2 regions of the Pseudoalteromonas sp. T1lg65 genome follow, and region 1 is predicted to be linked to the other one. Evidence: predicted binding sites of a transcription regulator. Region 1 holds the regulator's gene; the other holds the start of a gene.

The links. The regulator MetJ, encoded in region 1, represses methionine synthesis genes. The targets are predictions, from matches to a motif close to TAGACGTCTAGACGTCTA.
Region 2: ACSLBF_RS05125 (homoserine O-succinyltransferase) is a predicted target of MetJ. The motif match lies at 3,819-3,836, and genes of this name have one in related genera.

What each region holds. Positions count from the first base shown of each region.
Region 1 covers NZ_CP196837.1:3,655,636-3,662,005, forward strand. Annotated here, with positions in the region: gene metL (bifunctional aspartate kinase/homoserine dehydrogenase II) at 1-1,526, opposite strand, end outside; gene metB (cystathionine gamma-synthase) at 1,531-2,748, opposite strand; gene metJ (met regulon transcriptional regulator MetJ) at 3,026-3,346, shown strand; gene ACSLBF_RS16275 (malic enzyme-like NAD(P)-binding protein) at 3,416-4,657, opposite strand; gene rpmE (50S ribosomal protein L31) at 5,534-5,749, opposite strand; gene priA (primosomal protein N') at 5,996-6,370, shown strand, end outside.
Region 2 covers NZ_CP196837.1:1,176,759-1,183,128, forward strand. Annotated here, with positions in the region: gene ACSLBF_RS05110 (efflux RND transporter periplasmic adaptor subunit) at 1-1,044, opposite strand, end outside; gene ACSLBF_RS05115 (metallophosphoesterase) at 1,297-2,742, opposite strand; gene ACSLBF_RS05120 (DMT family transporter) at 2,837-3,733, opposite strand; gene ACSLBF_RS05125 (homoserine O-succinyltransferase) at 3,898-4,845, shown strand; gene ACSLBF_RS05130 (homocysteine S-methyltransferase family protein) at 4,835-5,914, shown strand; gene metH (methionine synthase) at 5,925-6,370, shown strand, end outside.

The sequences.
Region 1 (6,370 bases):
TGTTCGTAATCCAATTCTTTGATCCGCGCAAACAGCTCTTGCTCACTGTAAGCAACCGCTTCATTCTGCCACTGCGTTTGCCATGCAGATAAGTTCAATCCACTTGGACAAAATAACATTGATTCTGAGCGCAATAGACCGACAAGTTTCAGGTCAAAGTGCTCACTCAGTTTGGTGATTTGTTTTTGGCATTGCTCGATAAACACTTGTCCGACATTACCAATGCCCGCCACAATGACAGCAAGTTCACGGCCCTTATTAATCAGTTTCTCATGAAGTAACGCCAGTAAATCACTGTCGATCACTTGATCCGTCAATACCAAACTATAATTTTGCTCTTGTAATGTGAAGCGCTTTACAATTTGATGCTCAGCCAATAATTCCTGCGCTTGTGCCATCAAGTGCGTAACGTCCTGCTCAGGAGCAACAACTGCAAAACCTTGCACTTGAGATTCGACTAAGTTTGCGCGATGTTCAAGCCTATTGATGATCAAGTTGCTATACGCAGAAGGCACCAATAAATACGCTTCCCCTGCTTTTACGAAATGATGAATGCTGTGCTGGATCAACTGGCTTAACTGTTTTACTTCACCACTGTGTAGCTGCTCTACTCGCAATAAATCAAGCTGTTCAAAGGTAGTGATAAAGCGCTTTTCTTTGGAGTAACCAGCTTTGACGATTTCGGTGCCTAACGCGTCTGGATCGTAACTACTGCGTACTTGCAGTTTGATATCCGTATCTTTTAACGGCGAAAGCGTCTTAGCATGTAAAACAGGATTACCCAATCGGGCAAGGAGTTCCGCTTGCCCCCTACATACCTTGGAATATTTAATCGCATTTGCTACTTTTCGCGGATCGGTGCTGAATACACCTTGTGTATCGGTCCAAATTGCCACTTGGCTTGCATCCAGGTAGCTGGCCAGCAAAGTCGCACTGTAGTCACTGCCATTACGGCCCAACGTTACCGTTACACCTTGATTATCAGCAGCGATAAACCCCGTAACTACATGGATCTCGTCAGTGGTGACAGCGCCATGACAGGCTTCTCGATTTTGTGCATGCAATAACGTTCCATCATTTAACGTAAATAACTTCCTCGCGTCTAGCGCTCTAGAAGCCACTCCTTGCTGCTGCAAGAAATTAGATAAAACACGTGCTGACCATACTTCACCGTGGGCGAGTAGACTGGCATTATGCAATCGACCGCTTTCACTCTCGGCAGCAATAGTCTGTAATTCGTTAAGTAACTGAGCAAGTAGCTCTGCATGTCGATCACCATGAAACAACGCATCTATAAGCTCACGCTGGTGATTCTCCAGCTGTAACAAAATATCATTAAACGCTCGAACATCAGATTGCTCATGGCTTTGCCACAATTTCACCAAAGTGTTTGTGGTTTTTCCCGCTGCGGAAACGACCACACAATCCCCTGGCTGACACTGCGACAGCACAATATTTGCAACTGCTTGATAACGCGTGGCGGAACTTAAACTAGAACCACCGAATTTATGTACTACTTTTGCCATTTGATCACCATAATGCCGTGTGGGCTGGCGTTAATTTAAAGCCTTTTGCTTCATCCGATGCTGGTTGCTCATTTAACTGAGTAAATGCCTGCTCTAAGTCCGCAATTAAATCCTGCACGTCTTCAATGCCCACCGAAATTCGGATTAAAGTATCACCGACTCCGGCTTCTAGTCTTGCCTGTGCATCCATACCCGCATGCGTCATTGTTGCAGGGTGACAAATCAAGCTTTCTACACCACCTAACGACTCAGCCAGTGAAAATTGAGCTAAAGAAGTCAAGAACTTCGCAGATGTAGTCAGGTCACCCTTGATATCAAAACTAACCATACCACCAAAGCCGAACTGTTGCTTTTTGGCTAATTCATGTTGAGGATGTGATTCTAAACCGGGGTAATACACTTGGCTTACAAAGGGTGACTGTTCAAGGTATTGTGCTATTTGTAATGCATTTTCTTGATGCTGGCGTAATCTCACCTTTAACGTTCTTAAGCCTCTAAGCGTGAGATAGCTATCAAAAGGTGCACCCGTGATCCCAATGTTATTTGCCCACCAAGCAAGCTCCTCGCCCAGCTCAGCAGTCTTTGTGATCACCGCGCCACCAACAACATCTGAGTGGCCGTTAATGTATTTGGTGGTGGAATGCACCACAATATCTACGCCAAACAAAATAGGATTTTGTAGCGCAGGAGATAGGAAAGTATTATCAGCCGCAACAAGTGCACCGACCGACTTTGCAGCCTTTACTACCGCTTCAATATCCGTTAAGCGTAAAATTGGATTGCTCGGCGTTTCTATCCATACCAACTTAGGTTTGATAGCACCGAGTTTTTCTAAACTGGCTGAATCGGTTAAATCTAACACCTCAACTTTTAACAGTCCTCGTTTTGCTAATGACGTAAACAACCGATAACTACCACCATAGCAATCATGTGGGATCACTAGCGTATCATCGTGATTAAGTAACTGAGTAACTAGATGGACCGCTGCCATGCCCGTTGCGGTAATAATTCCCCGCTGACCGCCTTCTAATTCAGCTAACGCTTCAGCCAAAACGTCTCTATTGAAATTGCCACTGCGTCCGTAGTCATAATCTCGTTTGGTATCAAAATCGGCAAACGAGTAAGTGGTCGATAAATAAAGAGGGGGCACTACTGCACCGTGGGCTTTGTCAGCTTCTATGCCGTGGCGTACTGCAATTGTAGATTTGTTGCGTTGACTCATTTGGCCACCTAGATAATTGGATGTTTAGACGTCTAAAAGGTTAATTCAACAAAATAGAGAAGTCAAAACATTTATACTGCTAAATGGCTAAATAACTAGTATTTGACTATCTTTTTTAAACCGATAAAATTTCGCCATTTTAGGCGTTTAATATGCTAATACGACTGAGTTTTTGAAACTATGGCAGAGAACTATCAATCACGCCAAGCTGCGTAAAGTTCAGCCTGTCAGAACCTAGTCATATTGGCATTGATGTAACTGAGGCAAGTACACAATTATGGCAAAATGGAATGGTGAATATATTCACCCATACGCAGAGCACGGTAAAAAAGCAGAACAGGTTAAAAAGATCACCGTATCTATACCACTCAATGTACTGAAAGTACTCACTGATGAGCGTACTCGCCGTCAAGTGAATAACTTACGTCATGCAACTAACAGTGAACTTTTATGTGAGGCATTTCTTCACGCCTTCACTGGGCAACCACTACCCAGCGATGAAGATTTACGAAAAGATAACCCAGAAAAGATCCCGCTAGAGGTTAGAAACATCATGATAGAGCGTGGACTGGAAATTCCAGAAATAAACGAAGAATAATAAAAAAGCCTCAATTGAGGCTTTTTTCGTAGCGACACCGCAAAGCAACGGTACGCGATTTTTGACTACTTATCTCATGTAAGTGTCAGGCATTTCGACTTGGGCCACACCAGAGTCAACCGCAGCTTCTGCTACAGCTCTTGCGATACGCGGTAGCAACCTTGGATCCATCGGTTTTGGAATAATGTAATGAGGACCAAACTCTAAGCTTTCAACATCTGCAGCTTTGAGCACTTCAGCAGGTACCGGTTCTTTGGCAATACTACGGATCGCCTCGACCGCCGCGATTTTCATTTCATCGTTAATCGCGGTCGCGCGCACATCCAGCGCACCACGGAAGATAAACGGGAAACACAACACGTTGTTAACCTGATTTGGATAATCAGAACGACCCGTCGCCATAATTAAATCATCACGAGCACCATGAGCAACTTCTGGACTGATTTCAGGATCCGGGTTTGAACAAGCAAACACCACCGGTTTATCTGCCATAAGTTTCAAGTCTTCTGCCGACAACAAGTCCGGACCAGATACACCCACAAACACATCTGCTTCTTCAATAACATCTTGCAAAGTGCGCTTGTCTGTATTGTTGGCGAATAGTTTTTTGTACTCATTTAAATCGTCACGGCGAGTATGGATCACCCCTTTTCTATCAAGCATATAAATGTGTTCACGCTGCGCCCCGCACTTGATGAGAAGTTCCATACACGCGATTGCTGCTGCACCCGCGCCAAGACACACGATGATCGCATCATGAATACTCTTACCTTGGATTTCTAGCGCGTTTAGCATGCCCGCAGCGGTAACGATAGCGGTACCATGTTGATCATCATGGAATACCGGTACGTCACAGCGCTCGATGAGTGCACGTTCAATTTCAAAACACTCTGGAGCTTTAATATCTTCTAGGTTAATCCCACCAAAAGTATCAGCGATATTTGCTACCGTATTAATGAAATCTTCTGTCGTATTATGATTAACTTCGATATCTATAGAGTCTAATCCAGCAAAACGTTTAAACAGTAAAGCTTTGCCTTCCATTACAGGCTTCGAAGCCAACGGCCCCAGATTCCCCAGACCAAGAATCGCGGTGCCATTACTGATCACTGCCACCAAATTACCTTTGCCTGTGTAACGATATGCATTCGTTGGGTCGGCAGCAATTTCACGGACAGGTTCAGCCACACCGGGGCTGTATGCAAGCGCAAGGTCTTTAACGGTTTCGGCGGGTTTGGTCAGCTCAACACTGATTTTACCTGGAACGGGTTTAGCGTGATAATCTAAAGCTTGTTGACGAAAATCGGTCATGGCGCGTTCTATTCCTACGATGTTTTTGTGAGAGTGTGAGTAACATTCGCATTGTTGGATGAGTAACCGTGACGCAATAAACGTAGCACTGGGCTACTCGGTGCAGTTAAGCATCAAACAGTGCGATTAACTATATGAGCAATGTAAACTCTACCTTGCCATACTTATACTAAAAACGTATTGCTAATTGAGCACATAGTTAATCGACCGCAGCTACACGATACCGAGTTTAAAGAGATATTCAAGTAAAATCAGGTCGATCCAGCATCAAGCAAATTCTGTTATTTTTCGTCGAAATTACCAGAATTTTTACGCAAAGTTTTCACATTTCAGTTTCTTTAAAGTGTCTATTTCTAGTGAAATTTGAGTATTTAATGGTGTATTTTTATCCACTTTTAGATAATTATTGATAAAACTCGATTTTAGTGAATTTTCACTTACTTTTACTGACTTTAAGCGCTTTATTAAAACAAATAATAGCCAAAGAGCAATTTTAGAGCAGAAAAATTTATTTACTACAATTCACTATAGATGCATAAATCTCTCATTCAAAACACCTGAAAAAATAGCCACCATTCAAGAAGAAAATAAAGTAAAAACTCTAATTTTTTAGTAAAGAAAACCTGCCATTTCTGCTTTTTCTAATCACATAACTAATAGACTATGTTGAGCTGCTGACTCGGTACTAGCAGGAGAAATCTAGTATCCATTGATTTGAATGCTAATTATACCAATTCACTTAATGAAGTGAGCTATTGGAAAAAGCTATCAATAAATAGGGACGGAGAAAAAATAATAAAAGAAAAACGCGCTTTAACGCTGATTTCAGGCGCAAAAAAAGCACCAAAAGGTGCTTTTTTTGCTAGACGACAAGAATTACTTCTTGCTGCTAAGTGCGCCGAAACGCTTGTTGAAGCGATCTACACGGCCACCTGTGTCAAGGATCTTCTGCTTACCAGTATAGAACGGGTGGCATGCAGAACAAACGTCTAGGTGAATATCTTTACAAAGCGTTGAACGAGTTTCGAACTTGTTACCGCATGAGCACGATGCTGTGATCGTCTCGTAATTAGGGTGAATACCTTCTTTCATAGCAACCTCTAGTTAAGGCCGTATCGCTCTCCAAACCCGAAGTCTGGCACCATACGTAGTTATACAAAAATTGTGGACGCGTATTTTAGGACTTAACCGTTCAATCCACAAGCACTATTTCTCTTTCTCTGGCAGTTTTTTAACCAGCTTATGGCTGCGACCAGTTCAGTATGCAAAAGTAGAGGTTTATTTCCCAGTGTGCCAACGTTATTCTAACCGCATCTACGACAATTGTTCCGTATTTCTATGCCCATTCTTGAAGTAGCAATAAAACTACCGCTACACCGTACGTTTGATTATTTAATATCGGAGATCGGTGATCTGCGCCCAGGTATGCGCGTACAAGTATCGTTTGCAAACAGAAAATGCACGGCTTTGGTACTGGCGATTAAAAGTCATAGCGATGTACCGCCAGAAAAGTTAAAAACAATTTCTTCGGTATTAGATAAACAGCCAGTGTTAACGCCACCACATATCGCTTTTTTGCAGTTTGTCGCGCAATACTACTGCCACCCGATTGGCGATACTTTTTTTACCGCACTTCCAGCGGTACTACGAGAAGGTGGACACCCTGATAAAACACAAATCCCAACCATTAGTCTAACGGAAAAAGGCAAAACG
Region 2 (6,370 bases), 1.5 Mb from region 1:
TTTTTCGATGTAAAGCACCGATTGGCGTTGTTCTATGTGTATTTGTGCTGCAATGCTTAGCTCAGGTCTGGCGCTGCTTGGTAGCGGTTCACGCAGGGCAACTTCGACCTCAATATTGCCGTTGCTGACCATTGGGTTGATGCGAACAATCGTACCGTTAATGTTGTCTTTGCGGGTATCAATTGTGACCGCTTGGTCCACTTTAAGTTGCTGTGCGTAGGTTTGTGGTACTTGTACTTGCGCATACAGATCGGTGCTGCTACCAACCAAGGCAAGTTGAGTACCTGAATTGACGCTTTGTCCTAGTTCCACGTCGAGTTGTTGTAAAACCCCATAGATACCGGCGGTAACGGTGAGTTTGTCCACGCGATCCTGTACCAGCTCCAGCGCTTCTTGGCGGGAATCGATATTAGATTGTGCCAGCTGTAAATTGGCTTGATGTAGTGTACTGAGTTCTGTAATGCGATTCTGTTCGATGTCAATGCGTCGTTTGAGTTGACGATGTTGTAATACCGCGCGTTGATAATCCAATCTAGACACGACACCCTGACCAACCAGTTTGCCTTGCGCTTCAACTTCCAGCTCTGCACTTTCAAGATCGGCTTTTAATATTTCCAGATCAGACTGCAATGCTAACACTGCCAGTTTTTGATTAATTTGGGTTTGTGCATATTGGTCTTGTGATTGCTTTAGTGCTCGCTCGGCGTCTTTAAGTGATTGAGTTAAAGCGGCATCTTGCAAGCGCATGATCACGGAATCGGGTGCTACCTCGCTACCTGGGCGTAGCAGCAACTCTTCCACTGTCGCATTGCTCATGGCAGTGATTAGGCGTGGCTTTTTGGATTTCAGCTGACCGTAGCCAGAAACGGTAATTGCCAAGTCACCTTTTTGCACGGTTGCTGACCAAGCTTGTGCAGCATCCAGTGACGCTTGTGCTTTTGGATTGACCAACAGCCAAATAACAAGGCTGAGAATAACCGATACTCCGACCGCGATTTGCCAGGTTTTTTTGGTTGATGGTGTCGTATTGATTTGTATATCCATATTATTTCTTATTGCATTAACTGAGTTTGAAATATCTAAATCAACCTTTATGCCAATATTTAATACATTGATTTTTATGGTTTTTAATATTTTTATCGATAGAAGAGTATGGTTGTTTTTGTGTTTTCGAAAGTGAGATTTTCAAAAGTGGGAAAACTTGCTAATTCGAGAGGGAGATAACAAGAGACGGTTGATAATTGAAAACAGAGGCTGCACAGCAAAGTGCTGCGCAGCGATTGGTTCGGTTCGACGTTATTTTGCTGGTTCGCAAACCGCGCCAGCTTTTGCAAGCTTACTTGAGCATTTCAGAAAAGACTTAGCGGATTTACCCAGCATTTTTCCTTCCCAGTCATTGCCTGATTGAATATGTACATCTAAAAACCCGTGCTTGCCTTGGGTATTAACCGTTGCTTTTTGACTATCTAAGGTATAGCCAAACTGAGTAAACGGTAGTTTTTTACTTAGACTAACGCCACTATTACCAATGACCAATTGTGGAGGACGGGCACCTTCAACAAATGTGGAAGATTGGAAAATATGCATGTGGCCTGCCAGTGACAGGGCTACCGAGTCAGGCAGACTGGCTTGTTCTGTTTGCGATATTGCCGTTTGCAACATCACGTTTAGGGTTTCATTCTTTTGAGGGTTGTTGACGCCCCAAATTGGTCGGTGGCTCATTACCCAAATCGGTTTTTCAAGTGTCATCGCAGCATTGAGTTGAAGTTGCTTATATTGATCTTGATATTGCGCAGTGAGCGAATTGGTTGCTTTGTCGTCACAAGCATTGGCGGTATCCATGACCCAGAGTTTGAGGTTTTCCAGTTCTAACGCATAAGGGTCAATCATCTGAATATGCGCACTTGCGGTAGCTGGTGGTTGATTGAAATCGCCTTGATCTGGGCAGCGTTGTGGCGCGATGCCGTTTGCTAGTTCGGCACCGGGGCCAAAAAAGTAAAACCAACCAATGCCTGCACGACTACACAATTCGTGATTACCGCGAGCAAATACCCAAGGAGCGGTGGATGACAATAGTTTGGTCGCACTGAAAAAATCCGCTTGCCATGCAACCCACGTATCCGGCTTTGGGCTGTTTTTGGCATTTTGGCTGTAGTAAGTTTCTTCTAAACCGCAAGTAGGACCGCCAAAATCGCCGTCACCCGCATCGTAGGCATAAATGTCGCCGGATAAAGCCCCTCCGGTGCCGCGATAATTATAATCTCCCATGTGGAGCAGCAACTCAGGGGCTTCACCTGCGCCAATATCGGCGAGTGTGTTAAATGGTTCTGCGACTGAATCATCAGCGCAATGTTTTTGCTTACAGCCAGTATCACCATAAATTTGGATATGAGTTGGGTTGAGTGTGACGGGACCTAAAATATCGTCGGTGCCCGCAACTTGATATTGGGTGTTTTCCAGCAGCTTTGCCTCGCATACCGTTACCGGAAAATTATCTGCATCGGGGCGCTGGCCTCGCAGCTTCATTACCACGGTTTTTGATTCAGATAATAAAGCTGGGCACTGTCCTGAATTAGTGAGTACCCCATCGACAATAACACGGGCGTAAATATTCACAGCGTCAGAGGTTGACGGAGCAAGCATAGTGTAAGCCGCCAACACAGTGGGTGTGTGTTCTTTTGAGTGTTGAGCACAGCCTACAAGACCAAGACCAAGAGCAGCGAGCAGAAGCAGTGAGCGCATAGGACATTCCTTGATGAATTAATATGCGCTCAAGTGTAACCTTTTACTAACAATTTTCCATAAGTTGATTATCTATTGATGTAGATTAGCGTTATTAACCTCTCAGCAAGAGAAACACACCAAATAGCGCTAGTGCGCCACCACAAAGCATGGTTTTAGTCATTGGCTCTTTGCGTAATAAACCAAAACTCATCACCATCAAAGGTGCAGTGGCAAAAATAGTTTGTGCAATGGCAGGATCGGTGTGATTGACTGATAAGAGCTGGAGCCAAAGGCCCATGAAAGTGCCCAAGAAAATCGCCATAAACAGCCAGTGTTTACCGTCAGTACCTTTTAGGGTTAAGGCTTTTGATAAACTGTGTTGTTTTAATACGGAAACTAATAGCGCTACAGCCAAGGTACCCGATCCTAAGCGAATAAGCGCAGCCCACAGACTACCAATACTTTCATTATTTAATGCACCTTTTGACAGCACCATTCCCGAAGCTTGACAAAAAGCAGCCGTCAGTGCGAAGAGTACGCCGAGAAAATAATGTTTTTTGTCTAGTACGGGCTGGCTTTTGCTTGGCTTGATGGCGAGCATCACACCGGCGGTAGTGACCGCAATACCAAGCCATGCGGTCTTGCTTAAATATACGCCCAGCAGCAAGATATTGAGTACGCCCGCCATTGCAGGTGCAAGGCTTTCAATGACCAAAGTACGGGCAGGGCCGATGTTTCGTAGCGCTGCAAAATAGGCGCTATCACCAATGGCGATACCAACAATACCGCTGACAACAAGCCAGCCCCAGCTGTGAAGTGTTTGCGGGTACTGAGTATCCTGCATCATCACAAGGCAAATGACCATCAAGCTAGAGGCGATAATTCCTTTGTTAACGTTCAACTCGAATGGACTTAAGTGATGGCTAAAACGTTTATAAATTAGCGTTGAAAACGCCCATACAAAGGCAGCAGCAAGCGCCGCACCTTCCCCTAAACCAATTGCTAGCATGTTGTTCTATTTGATTAATGAAAGAGTGCGAGTATACGGTAAACCGACATCCATAAAAAATATTTGCGACATCTCAAAAAACGTATGGACGTCCATACATCTAGAGGTTGAATTTTTTTTGTTTCGGTTCATAATGTCAGCATTCAATCAGTCTGGAGAACTGTATGCCTATTACTGTTGCTGATGCTCTACCTGCAATCGCGCGATTACGCCAAGAAAATGTATTTGTGATGCCACAAAGCCGTGCATCGACGCAAGAGATCCGGCCAATGCGTTTGGCGATTCTAAATTTGATGCCGAACAAGGTAGAGACAGAAGTACAGTTTATTCGCTTGCTGGCAAATACGCCGCTGCAAGTCAATGTTGACCTTTTGCGGCTAGACACTCATCGCAGCTCGGATAATTCAGAGCAGCATTTAGATATGTTTTATCGCTACTTTTCTGATGTCAAAGACAAAAATTACGATGCACTGATTGTTACTGGCGCGCCGCTTGCTCACCTTGAATACGACGAGGTGATCTATTGGCAAGAGCTATGTGAATTTTTTGATTGGGCAGAGCATCACGTGACCTCGACATTATTCTCTTGTTGGGCGGCACACGCAGCGATGTACCATCATCACGGTCTAAAGCGAGAGCTCAAAGCCAACAAGCTGTGTGGCGTGTTTAAGCATCAATGTTACTTTGATCATGGCGCGTTGACGCGCGGTTTTGACGATGAGTTTTTGGTGCCGCATTCGCGCTACGGGCATATTGAGCTTGAAAAAGTACAAGCATGTAGAGATCTGGTGGTGTTGGCTGGCTCTGATAAAGTTGGCGCTTACTTGGTGAAAAACCATTCTGGTAGCCAAGTTTATCTAACCGGACACCCTGAATACGATGCGGATACTTTGCAAAAAGAGTATTTGAGAGATTGTGAAAAATTGGCCGATGCGCCAAAGCCAGAAAACTACTTCCCAGCGGATGACCCAACTAAAGCGCCTTCAAAAACATGGCAAAGCCATGCGTTTTTGTTATTCTCCAACTGGTTAAACTATTACGTTTACCAAACCACACCGTATGATATAAACCTAGTTAGCCAAGACGTAAGGACTAACAATTATGCCGAGTAATTTAGTTGTAAATGGCGAGCAAGTGAGCGCTGAAATTAAAGCTGCACTTGAGAAACGAATTTTGATCCTCGACGGTGCCATGGGAACCATGATCCAGCAGCACAAACTAGAAGAAGAAGATTATCGTGGTGAGCGATTTAAAGACTGGCATGTTCTGATCAAAGGCAACAACGATTTGTTAAGCCTGACACAGCCGCAGATTATTAAACAAATCCATCGTGAATACCTGGAAGCGGGCGCAGATATTATTGAAACCAATACGTTCAACGCCACCACGATTTCAATGGAAGATTATGACATGGCATCGCTAAGCCGTGAGATCAATGTAGAATCGGCAAAACTGGCGCGTGCGGTGTGTGATGAAATTACCGCGAAAGATCCGAGTAAACCACGTTATGTGGCCGGTGTTTTAGGCCCAACTTCCAAAACTTGTTCAATTTCTCCCGATGTAAACGATCCAGGTTTTCGTAATATTACCTTTGATCGTTTGGTTGAGGCCTATGTTGAATCGACTTTGGCACTGATTGAGGGCGGCGCACATCTCATTTTGATTGAAACCATTTTTGATACCCTAAATGCCAAAGCAGCGGCTTACGCCGTGGAACTGGCGTTTGAGCAAGCAGACGTTACACTGCCTGTGATGATCTCTGGCACAATCACCGATGCATCCGGCAGAACGCTATCTGGGCAAACCACTGAAGCATTCTACAATTCTATTCGTCATATCAAGCCAATTTCAATTGGTCTTAATTGTGCGCTTGGTCCAGATCTGTTGCGCCCCTATGTTGAAGAACTCTCACGTGTATGTGAGACCTACACGTCTGTGCATCCAAATGCGGGCTTACCGAATGAATTTGGTGAGTACGATTTAGAAGCGGACGAAATGGCGAAAGAAATTGTTGACTGGGGTCAGCACGGGTTTATCAACATCGTGGGGGGGTGTTGCGGGACCACGCCAGAACATATTCGCGCCTTTGCTAAAGGCTTGGCGAGCACATCGCCACGTCAGCTTCCTGAGCTAGAAGTGCGTATGCGTCTTGCTGGGCTTGAAGCCTGTAACTTGAATTGAGGTAGCCGATATGACACAAGCATCTGCAATATTTACCAATGTCGGTGAACGTACCAATGTTACGGGTTCGGCCAAGTTTAAACGGTTAATTTTAGAAGAAGACTACGAAAAGGCATTGGACGTTGCTCGCGAGCAGGTCGAAAATGGCGCGCAAGTGATTGATATCAATATGGATGAAGCCATGCTGGATTCAAAGGCGGCAATGGTGAAGTTTTTGAACCTGATTGCGTCGGAGCCAGATATCTCCAAAGTGCCGATCATGGTGGACTCTTCTAAATGGGAAGTGATAGAAGCCGGCCTGAAATGTATTCAGGGTAAGGCGATTGTTAACTCTATCTCGTTAAAAGAAGGCGAAGAGCCCTTTATTCATCAAGCTAAAATTTTGAAACGATTTGGTGCTGCCGTGGTAGTGATGGCGTTCGACGAAGTCGGGCAGGCAGAAACCGCCGATCGCAA